DNA from 2 places in the Clostridium intestinale genome. Region 1 is predicted to be linked to the other one. Evidence: predicted binding sites of a transcription regulator. Region 1 holds the regulator's gene; the other holds the start of a gene.
The links. Region 1 encodes NrdR, which represses ribonucleotide reductase genes. Its sites were predicted from a motif close to CACNANATNTNGTG; they were not measured.

Region 1 (4,447 bases):
TCCTATATAATCAAGTCCATTTATAATATCAGCTGTTCTTATTCTAAGAATACTTTCTTTTGGCCAAATTATTTTAATTTCATGAACACGTACATCTTTTTTCTCAAATAATAGATCTAACTCAAAATCACGTATGTGATCCATAAGAGGTTCCCCTATTATATCCTTTTTTATTCCAAATATTTTTTTAGAATAATGGTTCATCATTATGACATTATGTTTTCTGTCTACAGCTATCACACCACTATCCATACTTTGTAATATAGCTTCTAATCGATTCTGCTTGTCTAAAACTTCATTTATCTTTCCTTGTAATTGATCTGCCATATTATTAAATGTTTTTCCTAATGTACCTAGTTCATCATTGGATAATATTTTTACTCTCCTGTTTAATTCCCCTCTAGCAATTCTAGAAGTGATAAACTCCATTTCTCTAACAGGCTCTAATATAACCCTAATTAATTTTAAAGATATTATAATAGAAATAGAAATTACAATTGCAAGTATAACTAAATAATATTTTAAAAGTCCATCTTTAAATACTTTAGTATTCTCTATAGCAATAGAGGTTCTTATAATACTTCCATCATTTAATTTTGTAGCATAATACACTAATGTTTTCTTTAGTGTGGTTGAATATCTTACAGCGGAGCCTTCTCCTTCTTCTTCTGCTTCTTTAACTTCCTCCCTGTTATTATGATTTTCAAGTGTAGATTTATCTACATTTGTATCATAAATTACAGTTCCGTCAGGCAATATGTATGTGATTCTTACTTGTTTTGCTTCTTCATCAGCCTTAACTAGTTCCTTTAGATTTTCAATTTTGCTTAAATCTGAATATTTTATTAAATCATTATAGAATTTTAAAGTTTCCTTAGAACTGTCGATATATCTATAATTTACTATGGCTATAAATGAAGAACTTATTACAATTAATGCAAATAAGATTGCTATAATTACAGTTATTAATATCTTCTTTTTCATATTTAATCTCCATTAAAAAATCTATAGCCTATTCCTCTAATAGTTTCTATCAACTTAGGATTTTTATCGTCTATCTCAATTTTTTTTCTTAGATGTCTTATATGAACATCTACAGTTCTTGTTTCACCAATGTACTCATATCCCCATATTTTATCAAGTAAAGTTTCTCTTGTTAAAACTCTACCTCTATTTTTTATAAGTATTTCTAACAGTTCAAATTCTTTTAATGTTAAATCTACCTTTTCTCCATCCTTTACCACTTCATGTTTATTAAAATCTACTGATATATTAGAAAAACTAAAAGCTCTTTCTGAAGTTGGAGTGGTATTAATTCTTCTTAAAACTGCTTTAACTCTTGCAAGAAGCTCTCTTATTGAAAATGGCTTTGTTATATAATCATCAGCACCTAATTCAAGCCCTAATATTTTATCTAATTCTTCGCTCTTAGCAGTAGTCATAATTATAGGTATATTTTGAGCATTAGGATCTTTTCTAATCTCCTTACACACATCATACCCATCTAACCCAGGTAACATTAAATCTAATAATACTAGATTAGGCAAATCATTTTTTACCTTTTTTAATGCATCTATACCATTAGTAGATGTAGTGACCTTATATCCAGCATTCTCTAAATTGAATTTTAATAACTCCAATATATGTTCTTCATCATCTACAATAAGAATTTTTTCATTAGCCACAAAAATCCCCTCCAATTAATTATCTTTTAACTATAAACGAATAACATCTTCCAGCTTCATTTCCATCTCTTCTATAGGAATGTAATTTATTATTGGTATCGCAACAAGTACATAATTTAATAGTCTGTATATTTTCTTCTTTTATCCTATTATTGCTCAATGTTTTTAATATTACTTTCTCTAATGAAAGATTTCTCCCAGCAAAAAGATTTTCTCCCTTAAAAGATTCCTTATTATTAAACTTATCTCTTAATTCTTCACTAATCTCGTAGCAGCATTGTCTAATATGTGGACCTATAATAACTTTAATATCTTCTTCTTTTGATTTATATTTATCTTTCATCATACTTATTGCATTCTTAACTATTTCATCATAAGTTCCTCTCCATCCGCTATGAACTGCACTTATGACGCCCTTAACCTTGTCATATAATATAACTGGAACACAGTCTGCATAAAAAACACCTACTCCTACATTTTTTAAAGTAGTAATTAGGCCGTCTGCCTCTTCGCTATTAGTTTCTTCATCAACACTTAATACATTTATGATTTTATCTGAATGTATTTGGGTAAGATACTTTATAGAATTTAATTCAAATATGTCTTTTAACTTCTCTATATTATTCCTGCCTTTTTCAAGTTTTCTGTTATAATTTTTATCTCCTATAGAAAAATATATTTCAAACTTATCATCAGAAAATGATATGAATTCTTCATTGTTAATATTTGTCATCAATTATCCTCCTCAAGTAATTTAATTTTAACATTTTATAGTTAATTTGAAACATTTTAATTGCTTTTTTAACTTAATTATAACAAAAGGACTACCTTCTATTAGTAGTCCTTGTTTGTCATTAAGCTTTTAATTTCCTGTAAAAAAGTATTAATATCCTTAAATTGTCTGTATACAGATGCAAATCTAACATAGGATACTTCATCTATTACCTTAAGCCTTTCCATTATCATCTCACCAATATATTCTGACTTAACCTCAGAAATCATCTTGTTGCTAATAGCTTTTTCAACATCATTAGCTAAATCTTCAATTTGAGCTCTAGATACAGGTCGCTTTTGGCATGCTTTTATTAAACCGCTAACTATTTTTTCCTTTGAGAAAATCTCACGGTTCATATCCTTTTTAATTACCAAAATAGGTATATCTTCAACCTTTTCATAAGTTGTGTATCTTTTCCCACAGCTAAGACATTCTCTTCTTCTTCGAATAGCTGTAAAATCCTCTGTAGAACGAGAATCAACAACCTTACTTTCTTCATAAGAACAATATGGACATCTCACTAACTTCACGCCCTTCTTTTCTAAAGTAATTATATTATACAGTCAATAGACGCTTTTTTCTAGAGTATTTCATCCATAAATGTATTTAACTTAACTAAAATAACATCATCACCTATTTTTATTATATCTTTCCATGGTACTTCTATAAATTCCACTTTACCAAACCAAGATCCTTTTTGAACTGGAATAAGTATTGACTCTATGGTACTACTTTCACAATCTATTTTAAAATCTCTAGCAAATCCTATTTTAGCTCCACGCTCAATATCAATAACTTCCATAGCTCGAATAGAGTTTATTGAATGTAATTCCTCATCCATAGTTCTCCCCCCTATAACTTTTACTGTATTACATAATATTCTTCAATTAAAAATATATGCACACAAAAAAATATTTCTGCACGTTTAAAAATATTTCTACACACTTTAAATTAATACAATGCCACTAACTCCTATAAACAATGAAAAATAAGAGCTCAATTGAGCTCTTAGACATACTTTCGCATATGTTTTAATGCTGTTTTTTCTAGTCTACTGACTTGTGCTTGAGAAATACCTATTTCATCTGCGACTTCCATTTGCGTTCTTCCATTAAAAAATCTTAATGTTAATATTAATTTCTCTCTTTCGTTTAATTTCTTCATGGCTTCTTTAATTGATATATTTTCTAACCAACTATCATCTCCATTTTTACTATCACTAATCTGATCCATTACAAAAATAGCATCTCCACCATCATGGTAAATAGGCTCAAACAATGATACCGGGTCTTGTATTGCATCTAATGCAAATACTACCTCTTCTCTTGGTAAATCTAACTCCTTTGCAATTTGAGATATAGTTGGTTCTTTATTATCTTCATTAATTAATCTATCTCTCACTAATAGAGCTCTATATGCAATATCTCTTAAAGATCTGCTTACTCTAATTGAATTATTATCTCTTAAATATCTTCTGATTTCTCCTATAATCATTGGAACAGCATAGGTAGAAAATTTTACATTTTGTGATAAATCAAAATTGTCAATAGCTTTCATTAATCCTATGCAACCCACCTGAAAAAGGTCATCAACATTTTCACCACGGTTGTTAAATCTTTGTATAACACTCAATACAAGCCTTAAGTTTCCTTTTATGAATATCTCTCTAGCACTATCATCTCCAGCTTTCATTTTGAGTAAAAGCTCCTTCATTTCCTTGCCTTTTAGTACAGGAAGTTTTGAAGTATTTACTCCACAGATTTCAACCTTATTAATTATCAAAATGATCAACCCCTTAGGAAGTAATAACTGATTGCATTTAGAGTATATCCCTAAGAAGTAAATTTTATACTGATAATAATTTAAATCATTTTATTCATTTCTTTTTTTAATCTACTTATTATCTTTTTTTCTAACCTTGAAATATATGATTGTGATATCCCAAGCATGTCGGCTACCTCTTTCTGTGTCTTTTCTCTAACCCCAT
Region 2 (4,447 bases), 220 kb from region 1:
TGTAGAACCACAAACTAAGCATAAGGAGCAAGTTCCATTAGGAACTATTTGTTCACTTCCACAATTATTGCATTTTACCTTATGATGACCTTCTGGGATGAGTTCACTTGAAATATCTATTTTAGAAGGTATATTTTTAATCTTATTTTCAAGAGACTTAGCATAATCTAATAGTTCTTTATAATTCATAGATTCAAGAGACTTAGTGGTACCATCTAATGATACATTAAGTGGTTGTGAAACCTTTGAACCATCTCTGTATAGTGCTATACATTTTACTCCAAGTTTCCAGGCTTCTTCATGAACCTCTTTAAAATCTTCTATAGTAGCATCATTAGGAAGATTTACAGTTTTAGAAATAGCTCCAGAAACAAAGGGAGTTAAAGCAGCAACCATTTTGACATGGCCCATAGGAGAGATAAATCTATATCCTCCAGAAGACTTATTTGCAGTGTCAAAAATTGAATAATGATTTTTATTTAAATAAGGAGCTCCTTCTATTTTGCCACTTTCATCTATATATGATACTATAGATGAAATTTCTGCACCGCTATAATTTAAGCTTCCTAAAGCAGTTTTAATAGTGGAGTTAACAAGTTTCATGTAACCACCACCGCTTAGATTTTTCCATACTATATGTGAGAAAAAAGGCTCTATGGAAGTAGTATCACAATCCATTGCTAAAGCAATGGTACCTGTAGGAGCTATTACTGTTACTTGAGCATTTCTAAACCCAACTTCACTTCCATGTGAATAAGCTAAGTTCCAAGAAGTTTTTAAGGTTTCAGATAAATTGTTTAGAGAAAGCTCATTTAAAACTTTATGGTTAACTTTAATTGGAGTATAATTTAAATCTTCAAAAGCACCAGATAAAGCACCTGCGGCTCTTGAGTGATTTCTAATTACTTTTAACATATATTCCTTATTAATATCAAACTTCGGAAAAGTACCAATTTTCTCAGCCATAAGTGAAGAAACATAATAAGAATATCCAGTAACAATTCCCATTAAAGCTGCAGAAATTGTTCTTCCTTCTTCACTATCATAAGGAATTGCCATAGCCATTAAAGTTGAGCCAGTATTAGCAATACCTAGACCAGTGGTCCTAAACATAAAGGATTTTCTTGCAATTTCTTCTGTAGGAAATTGACCTTGATAAATTGTGGTATCTAAAACAACTTGAATTAATGCAGTTAGATGTGTTAAAGCATCTAAATCAAAGGCTTTCTTATGTTCATCGTAAAATTTTCTTATGTTTATACTTGCTAGGTTACATGCGGTATCATCAAGGAAATGATATTCAGAACAAGGATTTGATGCATTGATTCTGTTGTGTTTAGCATCATATAGACCATCTTCTCCAGCAGGGCAAGTGTGCCATGCATTTATTGTATCATCAAATTGGGGAGCTGGATCTGCACAATTCCAAGAACTTTCATTAAAGCTATCCCACAATTCTTTTACTGAGATTACTCTATTAACAGCATCAGTTTTTCTTCCTTTAAGAAGAATAGTTTCATCAGAATTAGTGGTAGCCTTTTTCATAAATTCATCTGAAAAACGTACAGAATTATTAGCGTTTTGACCAGAAACAGTTTCATATGCTTCTCCTTCAAAACCTATGTCATACCCCATCTTACCTAAATCTCTTACTTTTTGTTCTTCTCTTGATTTCCAAGTTATAAAATCCATTATCTCTGGATGGTCATAATCTAAACAAACCATTTTTGCAGCTCTTCTAGTAGTTCCGCCAGATTTTATAGCACCTGCATTTCTATCAAGTACCTTTAAGAAAGACATTAGGCCTGAGGATTTGCCACCACCAGATAAAGGTTCATCTAATGCTCTTATGTTTGAGAAATTGGTACCTGTACCAGAACCAAGTTTGAAAAGTCTAGTTTCAGTAGTTATTAAATCTGTAATAGAACCAGGGCCTAGCAACTTATCTTCAATTTTGTTTATAAAACATGCAGAACCTTGAGTCCTAGTGTATGCATCTTTTGATTGAAGAGTTTTACCTAATTCTTCATCATAATAAAAATGTCCCTCAGCTTCCTTACTTATATTATAAGAGAGTTTTAATCCAGTATTAAACCATTGAGGTGAGTTAGGAGCCCACATTTGATTTAAGAGAGCAAAAGCAAGTTCATCATAAAATATTTGAGAGTTTTTTTTATTTATAAGTCCTTGTTCTAAAGCGTAAGTAGTCCAAAAGTTAACTAATCTATGAGTTATTTCCTTCATGCTTCTTTCATAGCCAAGAGAGTTTGGAACACCACTTTGTCTAAAATATTTACTTGCTATAATATTACATGCATTTTGTGAATAAAAGTCAGGAAATTCTAAATCTTCTCTGGAAAAAATAGTTTTATTAGTTTTATAGTCTACAATATGAACAGCTACGCTCTTCCATTTAAAAAGATCATAAACACTCTTATTAGTAGTCTCTAATTCTTTAGTAAAATATCTAGTTATTAGTTTATATAAGTCATTCATAAAACAAATCTCCTTCAAATAAAAACTTCATTAATATATTTTCACACAATATATTGTGGAATGCAAAAATTGAAATACTATATATAGTTGAATAGTCATGAGTTTTATTAGTAAATAATGCTATTATCTTCTCATTTCTAAGTTTTTTAATGCATGAGAAAGTATATAGCTTAAAATTATACATTGTGAATGAGAAAGGGGATTTGAGAAGATTATTAAAAAAATAATGGTATATAAGCAGATAAATACATATAAGTAGAAGGAAGAGAAATTTTAAAGGAGAAAGGTAGGATGATAGAAGATAATAAAAATTCTTTAGAAAAAACAAATAAATCTTTTGCTAGTGGATTAAACTGCTACAAAATTTTTTGGATTTTTTTTATAGGATGTATTTTAGGAGTGGTTATTGAAACTATTTGGTGCATTATAACACGCTTTAGAATTGAGAGCAGAAGTGGTCTTATATATGGACCCTTTAATCTTGTATATGGCTTTGGAGCTGTTATAATAACTTTGAGTTTATATTGGTTATATAATAAACGTGATTTGTGGGTATTTGTTGGAGGAATGTTAGTTGGGGGAGTCTATGAGTACTTATGCAGTTGGGTGCAAGAAAAGATATTTGGAACAGTTTCCTGGGAATATAGTCAGATGAATTTTAATTTAAATGGAAGAATTAGTTTATTGTATTGTTTTTTCTGGGGAATATTAGCGCTAATATGGGTAAAACAAATATATCCAGTTTTATCAAATCTAATCGAAAAAATCCCAAATAGAATAGGAGTTTCTTTAACATGGGTATTATTTATATTTATGATATTTAATACAGGTATTTCAGGTTTGGTAGTAGAGAGGCAAACTGAAAGACGTGAAGGAATACAAGCGGTATCTTTTCTTGATAAATATTTAGATAAACATTATTCAGATGAAGTATTAAGGAAAATATATCCTAATATGATATACGTTATTGAAAAATAAAAGGTTGCCAGTGATTATTTATTACTGGCAACTTTTTCTTATATATTTGGATCTTCGGCAATTTTCTTTAAATTTTGAATCATACCGGGTTTTATTTGATTTGAATATATTTCATTTTTTATCTTAGGAAACTTAGTCATTATTAAAAATATTGTACTCATTATTTTATATTTAAGAGAATTATGTGAAAAATCAAATATTCCTAATTTCTTATAAGCCTTATAATCTGCTAAAAAAGGAAATCTAAGTTTACCGTAAATATCATCTCTAAAAATCTTCGTACCTCCAACACCAAGGAAAGTTGAGGGTTTAATAAAATTAGCTAATGATAAGTTTATAGCTTTTGAAGCTAAAGCATAAAGCTGATTATCTATTTCATTTATAGAAGAATATTCATCAGTAACAAAATCTACTAGATTTGCTCTCTGCCATTGGGTATAAGACTCAAATATTTGTTTTAGATTAGGTATTTGAGTTAATGGACCTGATATTATAAATCCAATCTGTTTACCTGTAATACTTGGTGTATGGGTATTAAAGAAGCTTCTATCAAAAAATCTTTTCCATAGAGAAGATAAATATCTGTCTTTAATATTTCCACAAAAAATTATAATATCTGAATTTCTAATTTTATCATTATAAAAACCTATAAATTCATCTTTTCCAGTATAAACACACTCATAGTTATATCCACATTTTATACAACCTAAGCAGCCACCTTTTATATCTATTTCCTGAATATTAATTATTTCTATATCATCTATAAAAAAAGAGCTAAAAGTATTAATCATATTTGATAGATTGCTATTTTCAAGAGAGTCAGTTATTAGAGTTAACTTTTTATTAGAAGTATTAATTTTGCTAAAATTAGCTTCACCTTTATATTCTATTGGATTATATGATAATTTAGAGTAGTTTTTAGTTGTAGTAAATTTATTATTAATTGCATTAAAGTAATTTTCATAAAAGGTTA

Region 2: P8F83_RS03885 (vitamin B12-dependent ribonucleotide reductase) is a predicted target of NrdR. The motif match lies at 2,541-2,554, and genes of this name have one in related genera.

What each region holds. Positions count from the first base shown of each region.
Region 1 is NZ_CP121166.1:984,637-989,083, reverse strand. Features, by position in the region: gene P8F83_RS05090 (HAMP domain-containing sensor histidine kinase) at 1-984, opposite strand, end outside; gene P8F83_RS05085 (response regulator transcription factor) at 987-1,685, opposite strand; gene pgeF (peptidoglycan editing factor PgeF) at 1,705-2,418, opposite strand; gene nrdR (transcriptional regulator NrdR) at 2,520-2,981, opposite strand; gene P8F83_RS05070 (YlmC/YmxH family sporulation protein) at 3,041-3,301, opposite strand; gene sigG (RNA polymerase sporulation sigma factor SigG) at 3,469-4,242, opposite strand; gene sigE (RNA polymerase sporulation sigma factor SigE) at 4,323-4,447, opposite strand, start outside.
Region 2 is NZ_CP121166.1:760,350-764,796, forward strand. Features, by position in the region: gene P8F83_RS03885 (vitamin B12-dependent ribonucleotide reductase) at 1-2,496, opposite strand, end outside; gene P8F83_RS03890 (putative ABC transporter permease) at 2,788-3,474, shown strand; gene P8F83_RS03895 (NAD(P)H-dependent oxidoreductase) at 3,513-4,447, opposite strand, start outside.